2 linked regions of the Panacibacter microcysteis genome follow. The protein of the gene in region 2 interacts with the protein of the main gene of each other region in a pairwise test. Links are inferred from orthologs where the notes say so. Each region holds a gene or a part of one and is shown on either strand. Other genes may lie near its edges.

Region 1 (4,329 bases), 1.8 Mb from region 2 along the record:
AACCAGCTTGGCGAAAGTGGCCTGTTCTTCCACGTGCGTACAGATTTTTAGATTTTTTTTGAGCCAGGCATTTGAATATCCATCAGGCATCCGTTGCGTCGCACTCTTGTACGTTTAGATCTTTATTGAACAAACCGGAAGATTGAAGCGTAGTTAGCTGATGCACGTGCAATGGCTGTAAATAAATTAATCTCCGGTTATACAACGGCACTTAATTTTACAAAATGAAAGTAGCTATATATAGCCGTGGACTGGATCATGATCTAAAGGCGCAACTGGTACTATTGCTGAAGGCATTGCAAAAACACAATACAACCATACTGCTTTTTCATTCCCTTTCAATGTACGATCATGAAGACAACACCGGCATTTCATATTTCTCCAAAGCAGAAGAATTAAACGCATCAGTAGATTGTCTTATCAGCCTTGGCGGAGATGGTACCATTCTCGATGCTGTTACGCTTGTAAAAGAGACCAATATTCCTATCCTCGGTATAAATTTTGGCAGGCTTGGTTTCCTGGCGGGTATAAGTAAAGAGGAGATTGCCATGGCTGTAGAAGCTTTAATGGCCGGCACGTACGTAATAGATAAAAGAACACTTATTCACCTGGATGCGAGCACACCGCTATTTGGCGATGCACCGTTTGCATTAAATGAATTTGCCATCCATAAGAGAGATACTTCTCCTATGATCAAGATACATACCTACCTGAACGGAGAGTTTTTAAACACCTACTGGAGCGATGGCCTGATAGTAGCAACACCTACAGGCTCTACCGGTTATAATATGAGCTGCAACGGCCCTATTGTATTCCCGGAATCTTCCAGTTTTGTTATTACACCCGTAGCACCGCATAATCTTAACGTAAGACCCATTGTGGTACCAGACAGCAATGTAATTTCTTTTGAAATTGAAGGCCGTGCAGACCAGATGATCTGCGCCATGGATGCAAGACGTGAAATTGTGGAAAAAGATATTCAACTGGCGGTGAAAAGAGAAAAGTTTAAAATAAGCCTGCTGCGTCTCAACGAAAACAATTTCCTTTCTACACTGCGTACAAAACTTACCTGGGGGCTCGACAAACGTAATTAACTGCCTGCTGCAGCTTATTACACTGCAGTCATTACAGGCAGTCTTCTGTAGCATGTTTATAAAAGCAGTGCGCTGCAGCCCCGCAATGCTCAAAAGTACAAGAGTGCGACGCAACCAAAGCTGCACAGCATTACAAATGCCCGGTACCAAAAAAATAATTGTATAAATGTTAACGGGGCACGCAAATACAAAGCGCATTAATCACGTTTGTTAATAAAATTTTTGCTGATCATTTACGTGGTTATGCATAAACAATCATCAATTTTGCACTCATAACTTTTCTTTCATTTCAATCAATATATGCCGGTATACAATCAGTCGCGGAGCAGGGTGATACAATTAATTTTTGCTGTCATTTTCATTGTGATCATTGCGCAGTTGCTGCATTTGCAGATGTTTTCTTCTGATCTTAAAATACAGGCGGAGAACAATGCTATTTTCAGGAAAGTGGTTTACCCTGACAGGGGTATTATTTACGACCGCAAAAAACGCGCAGTACTTGAAAATACCATTATGTACGACCTGGTAGTAACGCCCAACCAGGTGAAGGGCACAGACACCGCTGCTCTGTGCAGGATACTGGCTATAGATACCGCAGAATTTCGCAAGAGAATTATTACCGCTATCATCAAGAACAGTTACTATAAACCAAGTGCATTTGCTGCACTGGTAAGCCCCGATACGTATGCAAGGCTGAACGAAAACATGTATAAATTTCCCGGCTTTGTGTTGCAGGAAAGACCTGTGAGAACTTATCCTTACAGCGCTGCGGGCAATGTGCTCGGTTATATTGGAGAGGTTGATACCACCTACCTGCGCAAACATAAAACTGAAGGCTATGAAATGGGCGACTATGCTGGCTTAACCGGCCTGGAAGCCACCTATGAACCCGTATTGATGGGCCAGCGGGGTGTAAAACGTTTTATCAGGGACAACAAGAACCGCATACAGGGCAGTTATGAAAACGGCAATTACGATACAGCCGCCGTGGCAGGCCGCAACCTTTACACGAGTATGGATATAGAACTGCAGCAACTGGCAGAAAAACTGCTTGGCAGTAAAATAGGCAGCGCTGTGGCTATTAACCCTAAAACCGGCGGCATTCTTGCAATGGCTACCAGCCCTACCTACAACCCCAACCTGCTTACCGGTTCTGAAAGAAGAAAAAACTTCAGCCAGTTATTTCTTGATACTGCGCGGCCATTGCTAAACCGTGCTATTAAAGGTCAATACCCTCCGGGCTCTACCTTTAAACCGCTGGGCGCACTGGTGGCATTAGATGAAGGCCTCATTACACCATCATTTGGTTACGGCTGCAGCGGTGCATATTATTCATGCGGCAGGCCTGTAAAATGTGAACACCACGATGCAGGACACGCTGCTAACCTTCGTGCTGCACTTTCACATTCCTGTAATTCTTATTTTTCCCAGGTGTTCAGAATGGCCATAGATAATCCCAACTTCAGCAGCACACAGCAGGGTTATCTTAAATGGAAAGAATACATGAACGCTTTCGGGCTTGGTGTAAGATTAAACATTGACCTGCCCAGTGAAGACAAAGGGAATATTCCCGACACGTCGAAATACAACCGCGACTTTGCCGGGCCGCGCTGGAACAGTTGCAACATTCTTACGCTGGGCATAGGGCAGGACCGTATGCTGGCAACGCCTTTACAACTGGCCAATGCCATGTGTTTTATTGCCAATAAGGGTTATTACTACACGCCGCATTTTGTTGACAGTATAGAGAACGAATCTATTACCGATACCAGCTACCTGGGCAAATACCGCACAAAACATAAAGTAACCAATATAACAAACGATGTGTTTGATGCCGTGCAACTGGCAATGCTTGATGTAACACGCTCCGGTACAGCGGTAAATGCGAAAATTGATGGTATTGATATTTGCGCCAAAACAGGTACTGCGCAAAACCCGCATGGCAAAAACCACTCTTTGTTCGTAGCATTTGCGCCAATGGATGACCCGAAGATTGCCATTGCGGTAGTTGTGGAAAATGCAGGCTTTGGTTCTACATGGGCGGCACCTATCGCATCGCTGATGATGGAAAAATATTTAAATGATACAATCTCTGCAAAACGTTTACCGGAGGTTGACCGTATTTCCAAAGCCGATCTTATACCTGCTGCCATCAAACACTGGTATGCTGTAAAAGATTCCATTAAGCTGGCCAAACTTGCCAAACAGATCGATGCAGATAAAGCCCCTGTTTTCGAAAACACCACAGATAACCGCAAACACACATTCGATCCTGAAGCAGAGCCTAACAGGAAGGAAAATGATTCCACTGATGTGTCTGCCAAAGATTCCGGGATCATACCCAAACAATATCAACCGAGGAAACCAAAATAAAGCATGGCAAATACTTCTCCGATCTCAAAAGGTGTTGACTGGTTAATGGTGTGGTTGTACGCTACGCTTGTTGCAATAGGTATTCTCTGCATCTTTATGGTGGAGTACAACCCGGATACCTTTACACCCGGTGCATTCTTTGCATTCAATACCAACTACAGCAAGCAGCTATTATTTGCCGGTGTATCTGCAGTAGTGGCAATTTTTATTTTGCTTAGCGATAGCAAGCTTTACACCGCATTTGCCAACCTCTTTTATGTTTTTGGTATTGGATTAATGCTCCTCACTTTTGTTATCGGAAAAGATATCAATGGCTCAAGAAGCTGGATACCGCTTGGCGGGGGCTTTAACCTGCAGCCTGCCGAATTATGTAAGATATTTACCTCCCTTGCGCTTGGCAAATATTTATCTCAGCTCGATCTTGATTTTACAAAGATCAAATCCCAGGTTATTGCCGCAGCAATCGCACTAACGCCTGCCCTGCTTTCCATTATGCAAAACGAAACGGGTCTTGCACTTGCTTATGCCAGCTTTTTTATAGTAATGTACCGCGAAGGTTTACCAGGCATTATCCTTATCATCGGCTTTTCTATTGGGGCACTTGTGGTGGCAACACTTGTTATGGAGCCCAATACGCTTGCCATCATTCTTACCATAATCGCAGCACTGTTTGTCTACTTCCTGCGCTACCAGGTAAAAAGAAACAAAAGCATTCTTCTTTTTATTGTAATGATATGGGGTGTGGCCGTAGGCATACAACGGTTTGCTGTTCCGTATGTTTTCAACAATGTGTTTCAATGCTACCAAAGCCAGCGTATTTACAGCATGGTAGGTAAAGATTATGATTGCAGCCAAAACCGCA
Region 2 (4,500 bases):
AGCAGCAATGCTGCCGGCTTCATATGCTTCTTCAAAAGGACTACGGTATACAGCTTTTATTACACAAGGGGGCGTGTTTTTTGGGTGTTGTTAAAGGATTCTTAAGAGGAAATTTGTTTGTCGCATAAATCGGCTTGTTTATCTCAAAAATAAAAAACGGGGCATCGCTAAAAGTAGCTTTGTAAAGTAGATAGGAAAACACAAAACCACCACCAACATGATACCTCCAACACTAACAAATGGTTTTGCGCAAAGAAAGCTTACAGCTACAGGCATGGCAAACAGCAGCTTTACAGGTGAACAGGGTTTGCAGGTTTTTATTCTTTCAAAACATAGTGATACAGTATCTGTGCTGCTGTGCGGTTTGCGCGATATAAAATTTGTAAATGTTTGCAGGGTACATGATGATTTGACCGGTATGATGAGCATGCATACCTATAATAATGCGGTATTGTTTGTTGATGCAACGATTATGAGTGAAGAGACGGTCAGGCAGGTAAAAACTGCAGTGCCATCAATACTGATTGTTGTACTGAAGCAAAAGGATATGGTGCCGGGCATTTTTTACAAAGACGTTTTCAGCTACCTCAATAGCCCGGTTGTTTTTGGTGACCTGTTTTCGGTAATGAGCAATGCATTACAGTACTGTAGCCAGCGGGGAAAAGCGATGATGCGCAACAGGGACTTTGTACTCATCAAATCTGAGTACCGCCTTTTAAAAATAAGGCTGGCAGATATTTTATTTGTGGAAGGCATGAAAGATTATGTAAAGATCTGGCTGAAGGATAAAAATGCGCCTGTAACAACACTGCAAAACCTGAAAGAGTTTGAAGCCAAACTTCCGGCAGACAACTTTATACGGGTACATAAATCTTACATTGTTGCGTTGCAACATATCGATTGTATTGCACGCAACGAAATTGTAATAGGCAACCATTCAATACCCGTAGGTGACGCTTTCCGGAATGGCCTGAACGGGTTCATTTTATCACATTCGTAGATTAAAGTTTTTGGACTGTCGCACGTCCAAAGTATAGATTAATAATGGGTGCGGGGAGGTATTCTTACTTCCCCAATTTTTTTTCCTGTGCTGGTGTTTTTTGGTATACAAAACGCTGCACCATTGCAATTCCCAAATGTTTACAAAAATGCTAAAGTGAATGGCGGAATAATATTTGCACGTAATTAAATCACCTAAATTGCGTTGTTTAAATTCTGTCATGAAAAAATCAGTAAAAATTCTCTGGCGGCTCTTCATTTTTGGGTTTGTCTTTTTTTTGCTCGTATTACTGCTTGCAGATTTTGGTGTATTCGGCTCCATGCCGTCTATCAGCGACCTGCAAAACCCTTCTGCCTCTCAATCGAGCCAGGTATATGCAGACGATGGTACACTGATGGGCAAATACTACCTGGAAGACAGGGTGAATGTGGAATACAAAGACATTAGTCCAAACATTATAAAAGCATTGATTGCAACAGAAGATGAACGTTTTTATGACCACAGTGGTATAGATCCGCGATCACTTGCAAGAGCCGTTTTCTTCTTAGGCAGTAAAGGTGGTGCAAGTACCATTACCATGCAAACCGCCAAAAACCTTTTTACAGAGAACTGGGGTACCAGCAATATTTTCCTGCGTATGATACAAAAGCTGAAAGAAAGCATTATAGCAGTGAAGCTGGAAAGAAACTTTACTAAAAATGAGATTGCAACATTGTACCTGAATACCGTAGCATTTGGTGACAATGTTTTTGGTATACGCAATGCCTCAAAAACGTTCTTCAGTAAAGAACCGGATCGTGTGAGTGTAGAAGAAGCGGCGGTGCTTATTGGTATGGTAAATGCCCCAACAACCTACAATCCGCGCATCTATCCCAAAAATGCACTTGACAGAAGAAACCTTGTTTTCGACCAGATGGTCCGCAACAATTACCTCTCTGCCACAGAAGCTACCGACCTTAAGAAAAAGACCATACAGTTAAATTATAAAAAGCTCGATGAAACAGCCGGTCTTGCACCTTATTTTCGTATGGTGTTGGGTGAGGAGTTAAAGAAATGGGGAAAAGACCATAAAAAGGCAGACGGCAGCAATTACAATATTTACAAAGACGGTTTAAAAATTTACACAACCATTAACCCACGTATGCAGTTGTATGCAGAAGAAGCGGTAGCCAAACATATGGCTTACATGCAGAAACTGCTGAATGTTCAAAGCGATGTAAAAAGCGGTGCAGTGTGGAAAGGGCACGAAAATGTTTTGGAAGCGGCTATGAAACGCTCAGACCGCTGGAACAACATGAAAAAGGCAGGGCTAAGCGAAGAGGAAATAAAAAAAGCCTTCAAAGTAAAAACACCCATGAAGGTATTTGCATGGAACAACAACCGTTCAAAAGATACTACCATGACGCCCTACGATTCCATTAAGTACCACCGCCAGATGTTGCAGGCAGGCTTTATGGCAATGGACCCGCTGAGCGGTGAAGTAAAAGCGTGGGTAGGCGGTATAGATTTCAAGACCTATAAATACGATCACGTAAACCTCAATACCAAACGCCAGGTAGGTTCTACCATCAAACCATTGTTGTACAGTCTTGCCATAGAAGATGCAGGTTTTACACCTGGTACCATGGTAGAAGATGTGCAGCAAACATTCAAAGGTTTTGGGCAGGTACCTGCTACACCCAAAACATGTACCGGCCGCACAATGCCTATGGCAGAAGCATTGGCAACGTCAAGGAACTGCGCTACTGCTTACATCATGCAGCAACTGGGCGGCGGTAATGAAGGTGCAAAAAGATTCATCGATTTTCTCCGCAATTGCGATGTAAAAGCAAAGCTCGATCCTTACCCATCGCTTGCTTTGGGTGCAGGTGAAATTTCATTGATGGAAATGATGCAGGCTTACAGCATGTTCCCCGGCCGCGGTTTCAATGTAAAGCCCATGTACATTACCCGTATTGAAGACAAGAACGGTAATGTATTGCAAACTTTTACGCCGCAACGCAAAGAAGTCATCAGCGATGTAACGGCCTACTCTGTTATCAGTATGATGCAGGGCGTAATGCAGTTTGGTACAGGCCGCAGAATTTGGAGTTATGGCGTAAGTGGAGAAATTGCAGGTAAAACAGGTACCACCAACGATAACAGTGATGCCTGGTTTATGGGTTACACGCCACAACTGTTGTGCGGTACATGGACGGGCTGCGACGACCGTTTTATTCGCTTCAACAGTACCGCACTCGGGCAGGGTTCGTCTGCTGCATTGCCTATGTGGGCTTACTTTTATGCCAAAGCTTCTACCGATAAAAACGTAGCGCTCGATCGCTCCTCCGTATTTGCAAAACCCGAGGTTATGCAAAATGACATCAGCTACGACTGGATAAACGATGTACCGGTAGACCTTGGCGCCGAAGGAGATGATGTTGGCAATGGCGGATCAAATGATTACGGCGCAGAAGAACTGTTGCCGCAAACAAGGCCCGAAGACATAAAACCGGAAAGCGAGTTGCCCGATACTTCAAAAAAAGAAAAATTACCTGACGGCACGGATAAACCAAAGGCTATAATGCCAAAGAAATCCGGGCAGTAACAGATTGGTTCTGTAAAATGAAAAGGGCATCAGCGATGCCCTTTTTTATTCCCTCAAATTATCGGTTTATTTATGTGTACCCGGCTGCATTACTACTATCGTCGCCTGTTGCGTCGCACACTTGTACGGCAGCAAATATTTCAGCAATACACAACCTGCTTTATTTTCTCACACGGCTGTTGCATCAGGCTGTCTTCAGGATTCCAGTATTTTCATCACCATCTTTTCCTCTGCGGTTAATGAAGCTTTGTTATCGTCAGCTTCCATATGCTCAAGATCAGCAAAATATTTCTCCAGTGTCTTATTTTCATACATGTTAATGATCATAGGATGCACATAATATTTCCGGCATACCGTTCTTGTATTGCCAAGGCTTTTGGCCACATTGTCCAGTGCCTCCACAATTTTCTTTTTGGTTTCTGTTTGCGTATCAAAAAAACCAAGGTCTTTAAATGCAATAAATGCATTCACGGTACCTGCCCAGGTTCTAAAGTCCTTGGCGCTAAAATCTTCCCCGCTTATCTCTTTAATGTAGTTGTTTACCATTCCCGAATCAATACTTCTGCGCTCCTTGTTTTCGTCAAAGTATTGAAACAGTTCTTTACCAGGTATATCCCTGCATTGTTTTACAATGCCGGCCAGCCGTTTGCTTTGTATGTTTACATCATGGTATACACCCTTCTTGCCTTTGTATGTAAAATGTAAGCGGCTGCCATTGATATCAACGTGTTTGTCTTTAAGTGTGGTCAGCCCGAAAGATCCGTAGAGTTTTTCATAAAGACTGTTGCCTACGCGTATGTTGGTGCGCTGCATAAGGCTTATCACTGCAGCAAGCACTTTGCGTTGCGGCAAACCGGGTAGTGCAAGATCTTTTTCCAGTTGCAGCCTTATGCCAGGCAGCGCCTTGCCAAAA

What was found.
Region 1: the proteins of I5907_RS01285 (region 2) and mrdA interact in binary tests that used the Escherichia coli proteins (3 or more experiments, as listed by UniProt). The link is inferred for Panacibacter microcysteis from one-to-one orthologs.

Annotation. Positions count from the first base shown.
Region 1 is NZ_JADWYR010000001.1:2,126,836-2,131,164, reverse strand. The notes cover bases 1,066-3,945. They hold mrdA (penicillin-binding protein 2), read left to right. Parts: upstream 1,066-1,424; coding sequence 1,425-3,467; downstream 3,468-3,945. Other genes in these bases: rodA (rod shape-determining protein RodA), read left to right, coding at 3,471-3,945; I5907_RS08570 (NAD kinase), read left to right, coding at 1,066-1,094. In the rest of the region: I5907_RS08575 (POTRA domain-containing protein), read left to right, coding at 1-51; more of I5907_RS08570, read left to right, coding at 225-1,065; more of rodA, read left to right, coding at 3,946-4,329. UniProt on the Escherichia coli protein: Catalyzes cross-linking of the peptidoglycan cell wall. Responsible for the determination of the rod shape of the cell. Is probably required for lateral peptidoglycan synthesis and maintenance of the correct diameter during lateral and centripetal growth.
Region 2 is NZ_JADWYR010000001.1:302,725-307,224, reverse strand. The notes cover bases 853-3,903. They hold I5907_RS01285 (transglycosylase domain-containing protein), read left to right. Parts: upstream 853-1,220; coding sequence 1,221-3,587; downstream 3,588-3,903. Other genes in these bases: I5907_RS01280 (DNA topoisomerase IB), read right to left, coding at 3,783-3,903; I5907_RS01290 (LytR/AlgR family response regulator transcription factor), read left to right, coding at 853-1,000. Outside these bases: more of I5907_RS01290, read left to right, coding at 218-852; more of I5907_RS01280, read right to left, coding at 3,904-4,500. UniProt on the Escherichia coli protein: Cell wall formation. Synthesis of cross-linked peptidoglycan from the lipid intermediates.